DNA from 3 places in the Micrococcoides hystricis genome. Region 2 is predicted to be linked to each of the others. Evidence: riboswitches for the same ligand, from Rfam matches in the RefSeq annotation. Region 2 holds a riboswitch; each other region holds the start of a gene.
The links. Region 2 has a riboswitch for S-adenosylmethionine ahead of ACFFFR_RS10390 (acyl-CoA dehydrogenase family protein). Riboswitches for the same ligand answer to the same signal wherever they lie in the genome.
Positions count from the first base shown of each region.

Region 1: it holds a riboswitch for S-adenosylmethionine, as region 2 does, so the genes downstream of both, ACFFFR_RS06820 (O-acetylhomoserine aminocarboxypropyltransferase/cysteine synthase family protein) here and ACFFFR_RS10390 (acyl-CoA dehydrogenase family protein) in region 2, are expected to answer to the same signal.
Region 3: it holds a riboswitch for S-adenosylmethionine, as region 2 does, so the genes downstream of both, ACFFFR_RS11110 (flavin reductase family protein) here and ACFFFR_RS10390 (acyl-CoA dehydrogenase family protein) in region 2, are expected to answer to the same signal.

Region 1 is NZ_JBHLUB010000028.1:112,826-117,086, reverse strand. Features, by position in the region: gene metX (homoserine O-acetyltransferase MetX) at 1-469, opposite strand, end outside; gene ACFFFR_RS06820 (O-acetylhomoserine aminocarboxypropyltransferase/cysteine synthase family protein) at 523-1,839, opposite strand; SAM riboswitch class IV at 1,969-2,102, opposite strand; gene ACFFFR_RS06815 (VOC family protein) at 2,226-2,870, shown strand; gene ACFFFR_RS06810 (HNH endonuclease signature motif containing protein) at 2,976-4,261, opposite strand, start outside.
Region 2 is NZ_JBHLUB010000032.1:18,413-22,673, reverse strand. Features, by position in the region: gene ACFFFR_RS10395 (acyl-CoA dehydrogenase family protein) at 1-806, opposite strand, end outside; gene ACFFFR_RS10390 (acyl-CoA dehydrogenase family protein) at 803-2,056, opposite strand; SAM riboswitch class IV at 2,201-2,316, opposite strand; gene ACFFFR_RS10385 (bifunctional 3-phenylpropionate/cinnamic acid dioxygenase ferredoxin subunit) at 2,543-2,893, shown strand; gene ACFFFR_RS10380 (GcvT family protein) at 2,902-4,261, shown strand, end outside.
Region 3 is NZ_JBHLUB010000032.1:174,123-178,383, forward strand. Features, by position in the region: gene ACFFFR_RS11100 (acyl-CoA dehydrogenase family protein) at 1-193, shown strand, start outside; gene ACFFFR_RS11105 (fumarylacetoacetate hydrolase family protein) at 221-1,066, shown strand; gene ACFFFR_RS11110 (flavin reductase family protein) at 1,187-1,726, opposite strand; SAM riboswitch class IV at 1,740-1,872, opposite strand; gene hisD (histidinol dehydrogenase) at 1,959-3,269, opposite strand; gene ACFFFR_RS11120 (mechanosensitive ion channel family protein) at 3,338-4,261, shown strand, end outside.

The DNA of each region.
Region 1 (4,261 bases), on a different contig from region 2:
CGAGTGAGCCCCCAATGACAGCCTTGAACGATTTGATCCCCAGCAGATCCGCCATGGCGGCCTCCGCACGCACCGAATCCCGGATCGTCACGAACGGGAATCGGGAGCCGTACGGCAGCCCGTATTCATCCAGCGATGCCGGGCCGGTGGAGCCGTAGCAGCCGCCTAGGATGTTCGGCGCGACGACAAACCAGTGGTTAGTGTCGATGGGCTTGCCCGGGCCGACGAGCTGTTCCCACCAACCCGGTGCCGGGTTCTCAGGAGACGCGGTGACGTGGGTGTCCCCGGTGAGGGCATGGACAATCAGCACGGCGTTGGTACCGGCTTCGTTCAAGGTGCCCCACGTCTCGAACGCAATTTCTACGTTCTTCAGACGGGCACCGGTTTCGAAGTCAAAGGTACCGATCCGGGCCTTCTTTTGCGGACCGTCTTGGTAGATCATCCGGGTATCTTCAACCGACAGAGTCATGGGGTGGCCTTAGCTTTCTTCCCTCGGCGTTCTCAGCTGCCGTGTGGATGGGGTTAGGCGCCGTCCGCCGCAGCGGCGAAGCCCAGCTCCAAGTCAGCAATGATGTCATCAATGTGTTCTAGCCCGACCGACAGGCGCACCAGCGACGGGTTGACCCCGGCGGCGAGCTGTTCGGGATCAGTGAGCTGAGAGTGCGTGGTGGAAGCCGGGTGAATGACCAGCGAACGGACATCCCCAACATTGGCCACATTGGAGTGCAGCTTCAACGCATCCACGAAGCGGATACCGGCTTCACGGCCGCCATCGAGCTCGAAGGAAATGATGGAGCCGACGCCCTTTGGTAGCAGTTGCTTACCGCGTTCGTACCACGGCGAGGATGGCAGGCCGGCGAAGGCGATGTTGTTCGCGTCTTCGCGCTCATCCAACCAGGCCGCAACCTTGGCGGCGTTCTCCACGTGGCGTTCCATCCGCAGGGACAGCGTTTCCAGACCCAGGTTGATTTCGAAAGCGTTGTGCGGGGAGATGGACGGGCCCAAGTCACGCAGCAGCTGGACCCGTGCCTTCAAGATGTAGGACAGGTTGGCTCCGAAGGCGGATCCAACGCCGAGGTCGCGGGCGTAGACCAGACCGTTGTAGGACTCATCGGGCTCATTGAAGCCGGGGAAACGCTCCGGATACTGGGCGTAGTCGAAGTTACCGGAGTCGACGATCACACCGCCCATTGCGGTGGCGTGTCCGCCCAGGAACTTGGTGGCCGAGTGGGTGACGATGTCGGCACCGTGCTCGATGGGCCGGCCCAAGTAGGGGGTGGTCAACGTGTTGTCCACGATCAACGGCACACCGTAGTCGTGGGCTACCCCGGCAACCCCGGAGATGTCCAAGACATCCGAACGTGGGTTGGCGACGAATTCACCGAAGAAAGCCTTGGTGTTGTCCTGGATGGCTGAGCGCCACTCATCCAAGTTGTCCGGGTCCTGAATGAAGGTGGTTTCGATACCGATCTTCTTCAGGGTGTGCTTGAACAGGTTTTGGGTGCCACCGTACAGGGAGGCGGCGGCAACGATATGGTCGCCGGCACCGGCCACGTTCAGGATGGCCAGGGTGGTGGCGGACTGGCCGGAAGCCAGCAGCAACGCACCAACACCGCCTTCAAGCGCGGCGATCTTGTTCTCCACCGCATCGTTGGTGGGGTTGGTGATGCGGGTGTAAATCTGCCCCAATTCGGAGAGCGCGAAGCGGTTGGCGGCGACATCGGCCGAAGGGAAGACAAAAGCGTTGGACTGGTAGATCGGCAGGGTCCGGGCACCGTAGGTTGGGTCCGGGGCCATGCCAGCGTGAATCTGGAGGGTCTCAAACTTCTGTTCGGACATGTGTATTTTCTCCCTTTCGGAAAGCACCGCCCCAGTGTGTGGACCTGTGGGAGAAATCCCGGTGGCCCGCACCTGAACTCGGTATGGTTAGCGTTCTCAATAGCGCATTCCAAAGGGCCCCATCTATAAGGCCCGCGCTTGCAGGTTCTGACAACGGTGTAGCACTGTGTATTGAATCTGCCAGGTCTTCACCCGGGGCACCCCACCGCGAGCGTGAGGGTTGCCGACCAGCAAACCGGGGTTTGACGCTGGTACTCATGACCTTGGTTTCCATTCTCAGATAGAGCACTCCCCTTGTGCAAGTTGGCGCGGGTGAGAGACGCTAAAAACGTAATGTTAGGCTTACCTAAGCTGAAACGCGGTGTGATGAGTGACACCATAGGAACATGATGCGCTTGGATCACGTTTCGTACGCTTGTGGCCCTGACGGTCTCGATGCTACGGTTGCCCGAATTTCGGAAGCACTGGGGATCGACCGAGTCAAGGGCGGTATTCACCCCCGCTTTGGTACCCGTAACGCCATTTTCCCGATGGCGAAGACGCAGTACCTCGAAGTCGTCGAGGTGCTTGAGCACCCGGCAGCTCTGGAAGCTCCATTTGGTCAGGCCGTGCGCGCCCGCTCAGAAATGGGTGGCGGCTGGCTGGGATGGGCCGTCGCTGTGGACGATCTAGCCCCCTTTGAAGAACGCTTGGAGCGCAATGCCGTTCCGGGTAACCGAAAATTCCCCGATGGTCAGGAACTCACTTGGCGTCAGATCGGTATCCGCGGCCTCATCGCCGACCCGCAGGTGCCGTACATGCTGCAGTGGGACGATGGGATGGAAGAACTCCACCCGTCTCGCGCTTCCGAGCCACAGGCCGAGATCCGCAAGATTGTCATTGCCGGCTCCCGTCCGCGCGTCCGCGAGTGGCTGGGCCTGCATGACGATGAGAAGGTTGAAGACCTCGAGGTGGAGTACGTCAACCCATCCGGTCACCCGGGTCTGATGTCCGTGACCTTCAATACCCCGCTGGGTGAGATCACCCTCTAAACGATCCTGCAGAAACGCTGATATAGGCGGTTGCTGCGCGGAAGCCGCGAACGACCAAGGACGGTGGTTCGCGGCTTCCATCTTTAAGTGGTGTGTACGGCGGCCTTAGAAGGGCGGGGTCTCCAGTTGTTGTCTGATGTCTGCCCACGCCCGTGGGTCTAGTGGCTGCTGCGGATGGGTGAGAATTTTCTTGCCGGTGTTGAAGGTGAATTCTAGAACCCCGTCGCCTAACTCTGGTTTGGGTTCGACCTGCCACCAACGCGCCGTTTTGCCGCCGTGATGCTGTTTGCAGAGCAATGCCAGGCCGTAAAGTTCTGAGGTGTTACTCAGCACCCAATCGTGGACGTGGTCGACCTCGCAGTCGGTGCCGGGAACGTGGCAGCCGGGGAACCGACAATGTCGGTCACGGTAGAGCAATAAGTCTTTGACGCGTCTATTCGGGTGGCGGGCACGTTTGCCCAAGCCGATGGGGTAACCGGTAGCCGGGTGGGTGATGATTGCCTGCATCATGGCTGCCTGCGGTAACAGGGCGGCGCTGAGTTCGGGGCTGAGCTGTTGGCCGGTGCCGATGTTGGTTGCGCGGGCTCCGGATTCGTTGACGCCCGGTGGGTGCGAACCGCTCCGAGAAGCAGGCGCTCTCAGGTGGTATTGGCGGTTGCGTTGGGCTTGTTCCCATAGGTGCGGATCGTAGCTCTTCATGAATTCAAGCTGGCCGTCGGCGATCGTTCCGCCGGAGAGGATCCACGCTTCGAAAGAGTAGTTTAGGTAGACCATCACGTTGCGTCCGGATTGAGGACGGTCGTGTCCCCCGGCTTGCTGGCAGCTGCAAACATTGCTGTTTTGCGGCTTCAAGGTGGGACTTTGGGGGCCGGTGTCGAGGCCGGGCAGTAACGGCTGCGGAGACTGCACTTCAGCAACGCGAATGACTGAATCGGCTGTGTCCTTATGCGTTGGGGGCTCGTCATGGCCTGCGCTCGGGGTGTTCTGCTCAGCGGTATTCTGGACAGCTTCGAGGAGAAGATCGACTTCGAGTTGGCGGATCGTCCGGGTTTCGCCCTGTTGCCGACTGGCGGTTTTTGCTCGATGCCGTAGCCGTTGCACGAGTTGGTCAGCGTCGTCGGAGCTGATGAGTGCCTCGAGCTTACTCATCCCATCCCTCGCTGGTCCGATGCGCAGGTAGCGGCGCTTCAACGCGGTGGCATGCCGAGCGGTTGGGTTGTGCGGGTGATGCGTTTCCCGGAGGCGTGCGGCTTCGGTGGTGAAGTCCTGTTCGGGGATGCCCGGTGCCGCCAGCTCGGTGAGTCTAGCGCCGAGCAGGTCCTTGGCGTTGTCGGTGTCCAGGACGGCTTGCGGGTAGGCTTCTGGATCCCAGGGGTGGCCGTCGGCGTCAC
Region 2 (4,261 bases):
CGCTGCCGCACATACCGCACGAATTCCCGCTCGGCGCCGGTGACCAGCCCGGCCAACGCCGCCAGGTGCACGGTCTGCGCCAGCGCCTGCAAGCTATTCGGCGCATCATGATCGCTCAGGCCCTCGCCCGGCCGGGAGACTTCCGCCGGGTCCACCACAACATTCTCGAACACCGTGGTGCCGGATGCGGAGAGCCGCTGGCCGAAACCGTCCCAGTCATCCACCTGCCGCACACCCGGCGCATCCGCCCGTACGGCCAGACCGCGTACCGAGCCGTCGACCTCGGCGGTCACCAGAATCCAGTCTGCGTACAGGCTGCCCGTCGAGTAGTATTTCCGGCCATTGAGCAGCCAGCTGCCATCGGGCTGCACCGTCACCGTCGTGGTGTGCTCGCCCAGCACCCCGTTGACCTCGGTCACCGCGTTCCCGACCACCTCCCCGGCCGCAATCCGGCGGAACCACCTGTCTCGGTACTCCTGATCCGGGTTGGCGAGCACCATCTCCACGTGCAACTGATGGGCCCGCAGCGCCTGCACCAGATTGGAATCGGCGGCACCCAGCTCCACCACGAACGGATAGAACTCACTCAGGCTCAGCCCGGCGCCGCCGTACTCGGTGGGTACCCGCAGGCTCGTGTAGCCGGCCGCCACCAACGTCTCAACCGCGTCGTGATCCAACGCCCGCGCCCGCTCGCGCTGAGCCGCCTTCTCGGCAATCCCGTCGAACACCGGTTGCAGCCGCTCCCACGCGGCGGAAACCGGTTCATCCACTCTTTGTTCCGCAAGGTGTTCGGCAAGCTGGCTCACTTGGTCTCCTCCGGCTTCACCGGGCGGACGAAGGAATCTGGCGACGGCGTCGTCCCGTTGATCAGGTACTCGCCCACCACCCGCAGCTTGTAGTGCGCCGGATTGTGCGAGGCCAGCACCCGGGCGTTGCGCCAATGCCGGTCAAAGCCCCGTTCCCGCTGCAGCACGGAGGCCCCACCCACCTCGAACAGCAGGTTGGTGGCCGCCAGCGCGTGCTCGGACACGGCCGCCGCGGCACTGTTCACATCCGTGACCGCCTCGGTGAACAGCTGCTGATACTCCGGGCTCGTGGTGTCGCTGAGCCGGCCGGCCCGGGCCAGGTAACCTTGCAGATCGGCAGCGCCCTGCCGGACCAACTGCTTCGCCGCATAGGCGTGGGAGGCAGCCCGCCCCACCACCTCCTGCACCTGCGGATCGTCCTTCGGATACTCCGCCGCCGCGTGCCCGTAGGTGCGCTTGCGTTGCCGGACGAACCACGCCGCATCCCGCACCGCGGCCTCGGCAATCCCAGCCTGGGCGGCCGCGTGAATGAACAGCACCGCCGGTGCCACCAGCAGGCCCGCAGGGGACTCGATGTCCAGCACCTTCTCCGGATCCAGCGCCACCCGTTCGTACACCGTGGTCCCGCTGGCGGTCAGTCGTTGGCCAATCCCATCCCAGTCATCCACCCGGTTCACCCCGGCGCCCTCGGCGGGGACCACATACATCAGTGGCATGCCGGATTCCTTGGTGCCGACGACGATGAAGATCTCGTCCGCGAACAGCGCCCCTGTGGAGTAGGTCTTGGTGCCCGAATACACCTCGCCGTCCTCGGTCTGCTCCACTTCACCGGGCCCGCCGAGGGCCACCATGCCGTTGGAGATCACCTTCCCGGCACCCACCTGACGCAGCCACCAGTCGCTGATGGGCTGCGGGCTGAAGCGGTGGATCTCGGTGAACGCGAAGTGCGCGTGCAGGATCTGCGGCAGGTTGGAATCGGCCACCGCCAGCTCGATCAGCAACTCGTACAGATCCGCCACCGCGATGTCCGCTCCGCCGTAGGCCACCGGGGCCTGTAGGGCCGTGAAGCCGGAGTCCACCAGCAGTTGCACCTGTTCGTAGGGCAGTTCGCGGTTCAGCTCGCGCTCCAATGCGCCGTGGGCGATGGCGTCAAAGACCGGGCGGAAGCGTTCACGCAGCTCGTTCAGTGATGGTCGTTGGGATTGCTGCGCAGATGTCGCCGACGTGGCAGTGTCCAAGGTTGCGGTCATGGAAAAGTCCTTCGAGGAGTCGTCAAAAAGTGTTCTAGTGTTGCCGGCCGGCGGCGCGCAGGCGCACTCGGGCAGGGCGATGAGGGATGGCAAGCTCACAGGAGCTGAAAAATGAGGGGTTGGGGAAGTGTCACCCTTTCCACGGGGCAGTACTTGTCCACGGCGAACAAACCGCAGACCGAATCCTCATCTGGGGCACCCCACTACGTGCAGAGGGTTGCCGTCCAACCAGCCAGAGCTTCGCGTTGGAACTCATGATTCTGCCCCCACCCTAAGACCTCGGACCGTCGCACCGAGAACCGGCCCCGTCACAAACGTTCATCTGGGCGCTGCTCGCCCCATCCAGAGCCGCAGAATCAAGCCGCAAAACTCGCGCCAAGAAAATCATTGACAGCAAACTGTGACACAGAACACAATTGGGTATAGCGCAATGAGTTGCACTAATCACAACTTCTTATCTCCTCCTCATTCTGTTAGGAGCGTGCCATGCACAAGGTTTGCCCGCTGAAGGATCTCGCCCGCGGCGAGGCCGTCCGAATCCCGACCAGCCCACCGATCGCCGTCTTTCACACCGACGACGGCGAGCTCTACTCCATCGATGACACCTGCACCCACCAGGACGCCTCGCTGTCCGAGGGCTGGCTGGAGGACTGCACCGTCGAATGTCCGCTGCACGCCACCGTCTTCGACCTGCGCACCGGGGACGTCCACTCCCCACCGGCCAAACTTCCGGTGCGCACCCACCACGTGGAAGTGATCGACGGGGACATCTACGTCCACGAATCAGCCCAAGAACCCAACCTGCCACCGGGCGTCACGCTCGCCGGCCAAGCCTAAGGAACCCCATGCATACACCACGCGTGGTCATCATTGGCGCCGGAATCGTCGGCGCCAACCTAGCCGAAGAGCTCTGCGCCCGCGGCTGGACCAACATCACCGTTCTCGACCAAGGCCCCATCCCACTGACCGGCGGCTCCACCTCGCACGCACCCGGGCTGGTCTTCCAAGCCAACCCGTCCCGCACCATGACGCGGCTGGCCAGCTACACCGCAGAAAAGCTCGCCTCGCTGACGCGCAACGGCGTCAGCGCCTTCAACCCGGTCGGCGGCCTGGAAATCGCCACCACACCCGAACGCCTGGCGGAGCTGCACCGCCGGGCCAACTTCGCCGCACTGGCCGGGGTCGACGCCCAGGTCATCGACGCGGACCAAGCCCGCACCCTCAACCCGTTGCTGGCCGGCGACGGGGACGGCCCGGAGCTGCTCGGCGCCCTACACGTGCCCTCCGACGGCCTGGCCTCCGCCCTGCTCGCGGTGGAGCTGCTCATCGAACGCGCCACCGATGCCGGCGCCACCTTCCTACCCCACACTCGCGTCACCGCCATCGAGGAGCGCGGCGGCCGGGTCAGCGCGGTCCGCGCCGGCGAGCACCGCATCCCGGCGGACATCGTGGTCTGCTGCGGCGGCTTCTGGGGCCCGGAACTCGGAGAAATGATCGGCATGCCCATCCCGCTGGTGCCGATGGCCCACCAATACGCCACCACCACCGCTGTCCCCCAGCTGACCGAGCTCGCCAGCGCCCTGCCGGCCAACCTCATCGGCAGCGGCAATAACGCCACCCTGCCGCTGATTCGCCACCAAGACGCGGATCTGTACTACCGCCAGCACGGGGACGCCATCGGGATCGGCTCCTACGCCCACCGGCCCATGCCGACCGCCCTGACGGAACTGCCCGACGGCGAGGTCACCGCAGAGAACATGCCCTCCATGCTCGCCTTCACCCCGGCGGACTTCGCCCCACAATGGGCCCAGAGCCAAAAACTGCTGCCCGCCCTGCGTACCGCGGAGCTAGCCACCGGGTTCAACGGTATCTTCTCCTTCACCCCCGACGGCGGCTCACTGGTCGGTGAAGCCCCGCAGCTAAAGGGCTGCTACCTCGCCGAGGCCGTCTGGGTCACCCACTCCGCCGGCGTGGCCAAATCGCTGGCCGAACTCCTCGTCGACGGGTACAGCCACGTGGATCTGCGGGAGCTGGACATCAACCGCTTCGAACAGGTCCAACTCACCGAGGACTACGTGGCGGAAACCGCCGCGCAATCCTTCATCGAGGTCTACGACATCAAGCACCCCTTGGAGCCGCGCACCTCCCCGCGGAACCTGCGCACCTCACCCTTCTTCGACCGCCAGCAGCAGCTCGGAGCCTACT
Region 3 (4,261 bases), 160 kb from region 2:
TGGTTTCCAGGTTATGCGTCATTCCGCGCTGCAGCGTTTCTTCCGCGACAGCCACGCTGGTACCCAGCATCGCGGTAGCCGTCTCGCCGTGACGGCAGAATGCGGCCGCATGCTTGCCGGGGTTGTCCCGGAGGGCAGCACGTGGGGCTTCTACGAGCTAGAGATCCCAGGCCGTACGTCAACCAACCACTAGATTTCGACTCAGAAATGGAGTGCCTCCATGAAATTGGCGACACTACGTGTAGATAACAGTACCGTTGCAGCTCGCAAAGACGGTGACACCTACACCGTCATCGAGGGCTACGACAACCTGAACCAGTTGCTGGCAAACGCTGACTGGAAGACCATCGCCCAGCAGGCAGCCGACGCACAGATTGCCGAAGACGCAGCCGACCTAGCGCCAGTTGTACCGAGCCCGTCCAAGGTGCTGTGCGTAGGCCTGAACTATGCCGGCCACATCTTGGAGATGGGCCGCGAACTGCCGGAATACCCAACCGTGTTTCCGAAGTTCGCCGACACCCTCACCGGGCCGAAAGACCCGGTGGGTGCTGTCGAGGAAGATCCGGATCTGGACTGGGAAGCAGAGCTGGCAATCGTGATTGGCAAGACCGCTTACAAGGTCGCCGAAGAGGATGCCGAAGAGTACATCGCCGGCTACACCCTCGCCAATGACATCTCGATGCGCGGCTGGCAGGCTCGGACCATCGAATGGACCCAAGGCAAGATCTGGGCCAAGTCGACCCCGGTCGGCCCGTACATGGTGACCCCTGACGAGCTCGACTTCGACACCGCAATCCTGCGCACCACACTCAACGGCAACGTCATGCAGGAACACCAGATCAACGACCTGGTCTTCAAACCAGCCAAGTTGATCGAATACCTGTCCACCATGCTCCCGCTGCGCCCAGGTGACCTGATCCTGACCGGTACCCCCGGCGGTGTGGGCAAGGGACGCACCCCGGCCCTCTACATGAAGGCTGGGGACCACGTGGAAGTGTCACTGGACGGTCTGGGCAAGATCTCCACGGACATCGTCACCCCGGCGGAAGCCCCAGCGGTTCTCTAATCTTGGGCCGCGGCAGGCACCTGCCGACCACATAAACCAATAACACACAGCGCCAGCTACATCAGGTTATGCCTGAGGAAAGCTGGCGCTGTGCGGTTAAGAGATCAGCAGCTGCGTGCGCTAGCGGGCGAGGTTCTTGAACTGGGAGTTGTGGAACACGACCGGGGCGGTGCCCTCCTGCACCTCGAGGCTGTGGACTTCCAGGAGCACCACGGTGTGATCGCCCGCCGGGAACTGGCCGTAGACGGAGGTTTCAAACCACAGTGACGAATCGGCCAAGAAGAGCGGGCCGGACTGGCCCGGTACGCCCCCGTGGACGATGTCGATACCGGCGAAACGGTCGCCTTCCTTGGCTGCGAGTTGACGGCAGATATTGTGCTGACCGTCGGCGAGCACGGAGATGCCGATGCGTTCGGCCTCGCGCAACCGCGGCCAGGTGCGGGAGGTGTTTTGGACCGCAAGCGAGACTAGCACCGGTTCGAGGGAGACCCCCACCGTGAAGCTCGATGCGACCAAGGCTTCTTTGACACCGTTGATTTCCGCCGTGAGGGCCACAATCCCGGAGGGGTATTGGCCGAAGGCTTGGCGCACACTTGCCGGGTCCAGTTGGGTGTTGAGACGGGCGTTGGCGTTCGCGTTCTGGGTAAGGGCGGTGGTCATAGCAGACTCCTTGATGCAGTACTTGCCGTTCCCGATCCGTTACATGCCAAGGAACGACCGAATCCTCACCTGGGGCACCCCACTCGCTGCGGAGGGTTGCCGGTCACTCAGCCAGGGCTGCTGTTGTGTGTGTGACACTCATGATTCTGGTTTCCAGCTTAGGGGCACGGGGCCCGCAGCTGCAAAAGGTCCGTAACGGCCACGTAACTTAGCGCCACGGAGTTGAAACTTACTAGTTTTCGAAGCGCAGTTTGATGGCCTCGCCGTGGGCCGGGAGGCCTTCGTTGACGGCGAGGGCTTCGATGTTGTGCGCGATGGAGCCCAGCGCGGACTCGGAGTAGTGGATCAGCTGCTGGGAGCGCAAGAAGCTGGTTACGTTGAGCCCGGAGGAGAACTTCGCGGTCCCGGAGGTGGGCAGCACGTGGTTGGAGCCGGAGGAGTAGTCACCCAGTGGGACGGGGGAGTAGTCCCCGACGAAGATGGCCCCGGCGTTGCGGATGCGTTCGGCGACGGTGCGGGCATCGGCCGTCATGATCTGCAGGTGTTCGGCGGCGTACTCATCGACCAGTTCGATGGCGGTGTCGAGGTCCTCGACGACGAGGATGCCGGATTGTTCGCCGGTGAGCGCCTCGTTGATGCGTTTGCGGTGTTCTGCGTTACCGGCCTGGGCGGTGATGGCGGTGTTGACGGCCTCGGCGAACTCCATGGAGGTGGTCACGAGGACGGAGGCGGCCATGGGGTCATGTTCGGCTTGGGAGATCATGTCTGCGGCGACGAACTCCGGGTTGGCACTCGCGTCGGCCAGTACGGCGATCTCGGTGGGGCCGGCCTCGGCGTCGATGCCGATGACCCCGCGCAGGGCGCGCTTGGCTGCGGCGACGTAAATGTTGCCCGGCCCGGTCACCAGGTCTGCCTTGGCGCAGACAGTTTCTCCCTCGGCGTTCTTGGCGCCGTAGGCGAACATGGCGATGGCTTGGGCGCCGCCTGCCGCGTAGACCTCATCAACCCCGAGGAGGGCGGCAGCGGCCAGAATGGTGGGGTGCGGCCAGCCGTCATTGTCGGCCTGGGGCGGGGAGGCGATCGCCAAGGAGGGCACGCCTGCCGCTTGGGCGGGCACCACGTTCATCACCACCGAGGACGGGTAGACGGCCTTGCCGCCGGGGACGTACAGCCCGACGCGGTCGACGGGCACCCAGCGGTTCACGACTTCAGCGCCGACGGCCAGTTCCACGGTGGAATCGGCGGGCAGTTGGGCCGCGTGGACGATGCGGGCCCGGCGGATCGCCTCGGTCAGGGCCGAACGGATGGCCGGGTCAAGGTTTTTCAGGGCCGACGCGATGACTTCGGCGGGCACCCGCAGGGAGGCGGGCCGGACGCCGTCGAACTTCTCAGCAAGGTCAAGTAGTGCTGCTTCACCGTTGTCTTTGACCTGGTTCAAGATCGGTTGGACGATGTCGAGGGCCTCGGAGACGTCCATCAGGGCGCGGGGCACGACGGCTGCCGGGTCAAAATCTTGGGCACGCAGATCGGTGATTTTCAGCATGATTTCAGTTTAGCGAAGGTTATTCACAGCAAACGCCACTAGGCTGGAACGCGATGATGTTTCACCGCATGTTTGACACGTTCCTGTCTGTTCAACCGGAACCGACGCCCTCGGATCTGGGGGAGGTCACGGAGAAGGTGACCGAGGAGGTCGGACGCACCGTTTATACGGCCGGCCCGCTGTTTGGCACCCTGTTATCCGTGGGGATCTCCATCCTGGTGGCGATCGTGGTGACGGTGCTGTTGGCGCTGATCCTGCGGCAGGTGTTCCGGCGTTCACCGAAGACCCTGGCCGCCGCCAAGAAGATGCGCACCCCGCTGTTCTTGGCGGTGCTGTTCATGACCGGGAAAATCACCCTGAACCAGATCCCCATCGAGGGCTTCACCCTGATGTCACTGGTGCAGTGGATCCTGCTGTTTGCCGGGTTGGGCTGCATCGCGTGGCTGCTCATCAACGCGGTCAAGACCGCAGAGACGGCCATGTTGACCAAGTACGAGGGCGCCTCCGTCACGGACCGGCGCGCCCGTAAGATCCAGACCCAGACGGTCTTGATCCGGCGCATCCTGATCGTCGCGATTGTGGTGATCGTGCTCTCCATCGGGCTGCTGACCATCCCTGCGGTCCGCGCGGTGGGTGCCGGTCTGATCGCTTCGGCCGGTATCCTCTCGGTCATCGCCGGTCTGGCCGTGCAATCCTCCTTGGCCAACATCTTTGCCGGACTACAGATCGTGTTCACGGACGCCATCCGGGTGGGCGATGTGGTGCAGGTGGAAGAGTACTTCGGCACGGTGGAAGACATCACCTTGACCTACGTTGTGGTCAAGATCTGGGACGAGCGCCGCGTCATTTACCCCTCGACGTTCTTCACCACCAATCCGTTCGAGAACTTCACGCGTACCGGCTCCTCCGCCTCGGGCACGGTCGAGTTCGAGGTTGACTGGTCCGTGCCGGTGGACGCCATGCGGGCGCGGTTGAGCCAGCTGGTGGAATCC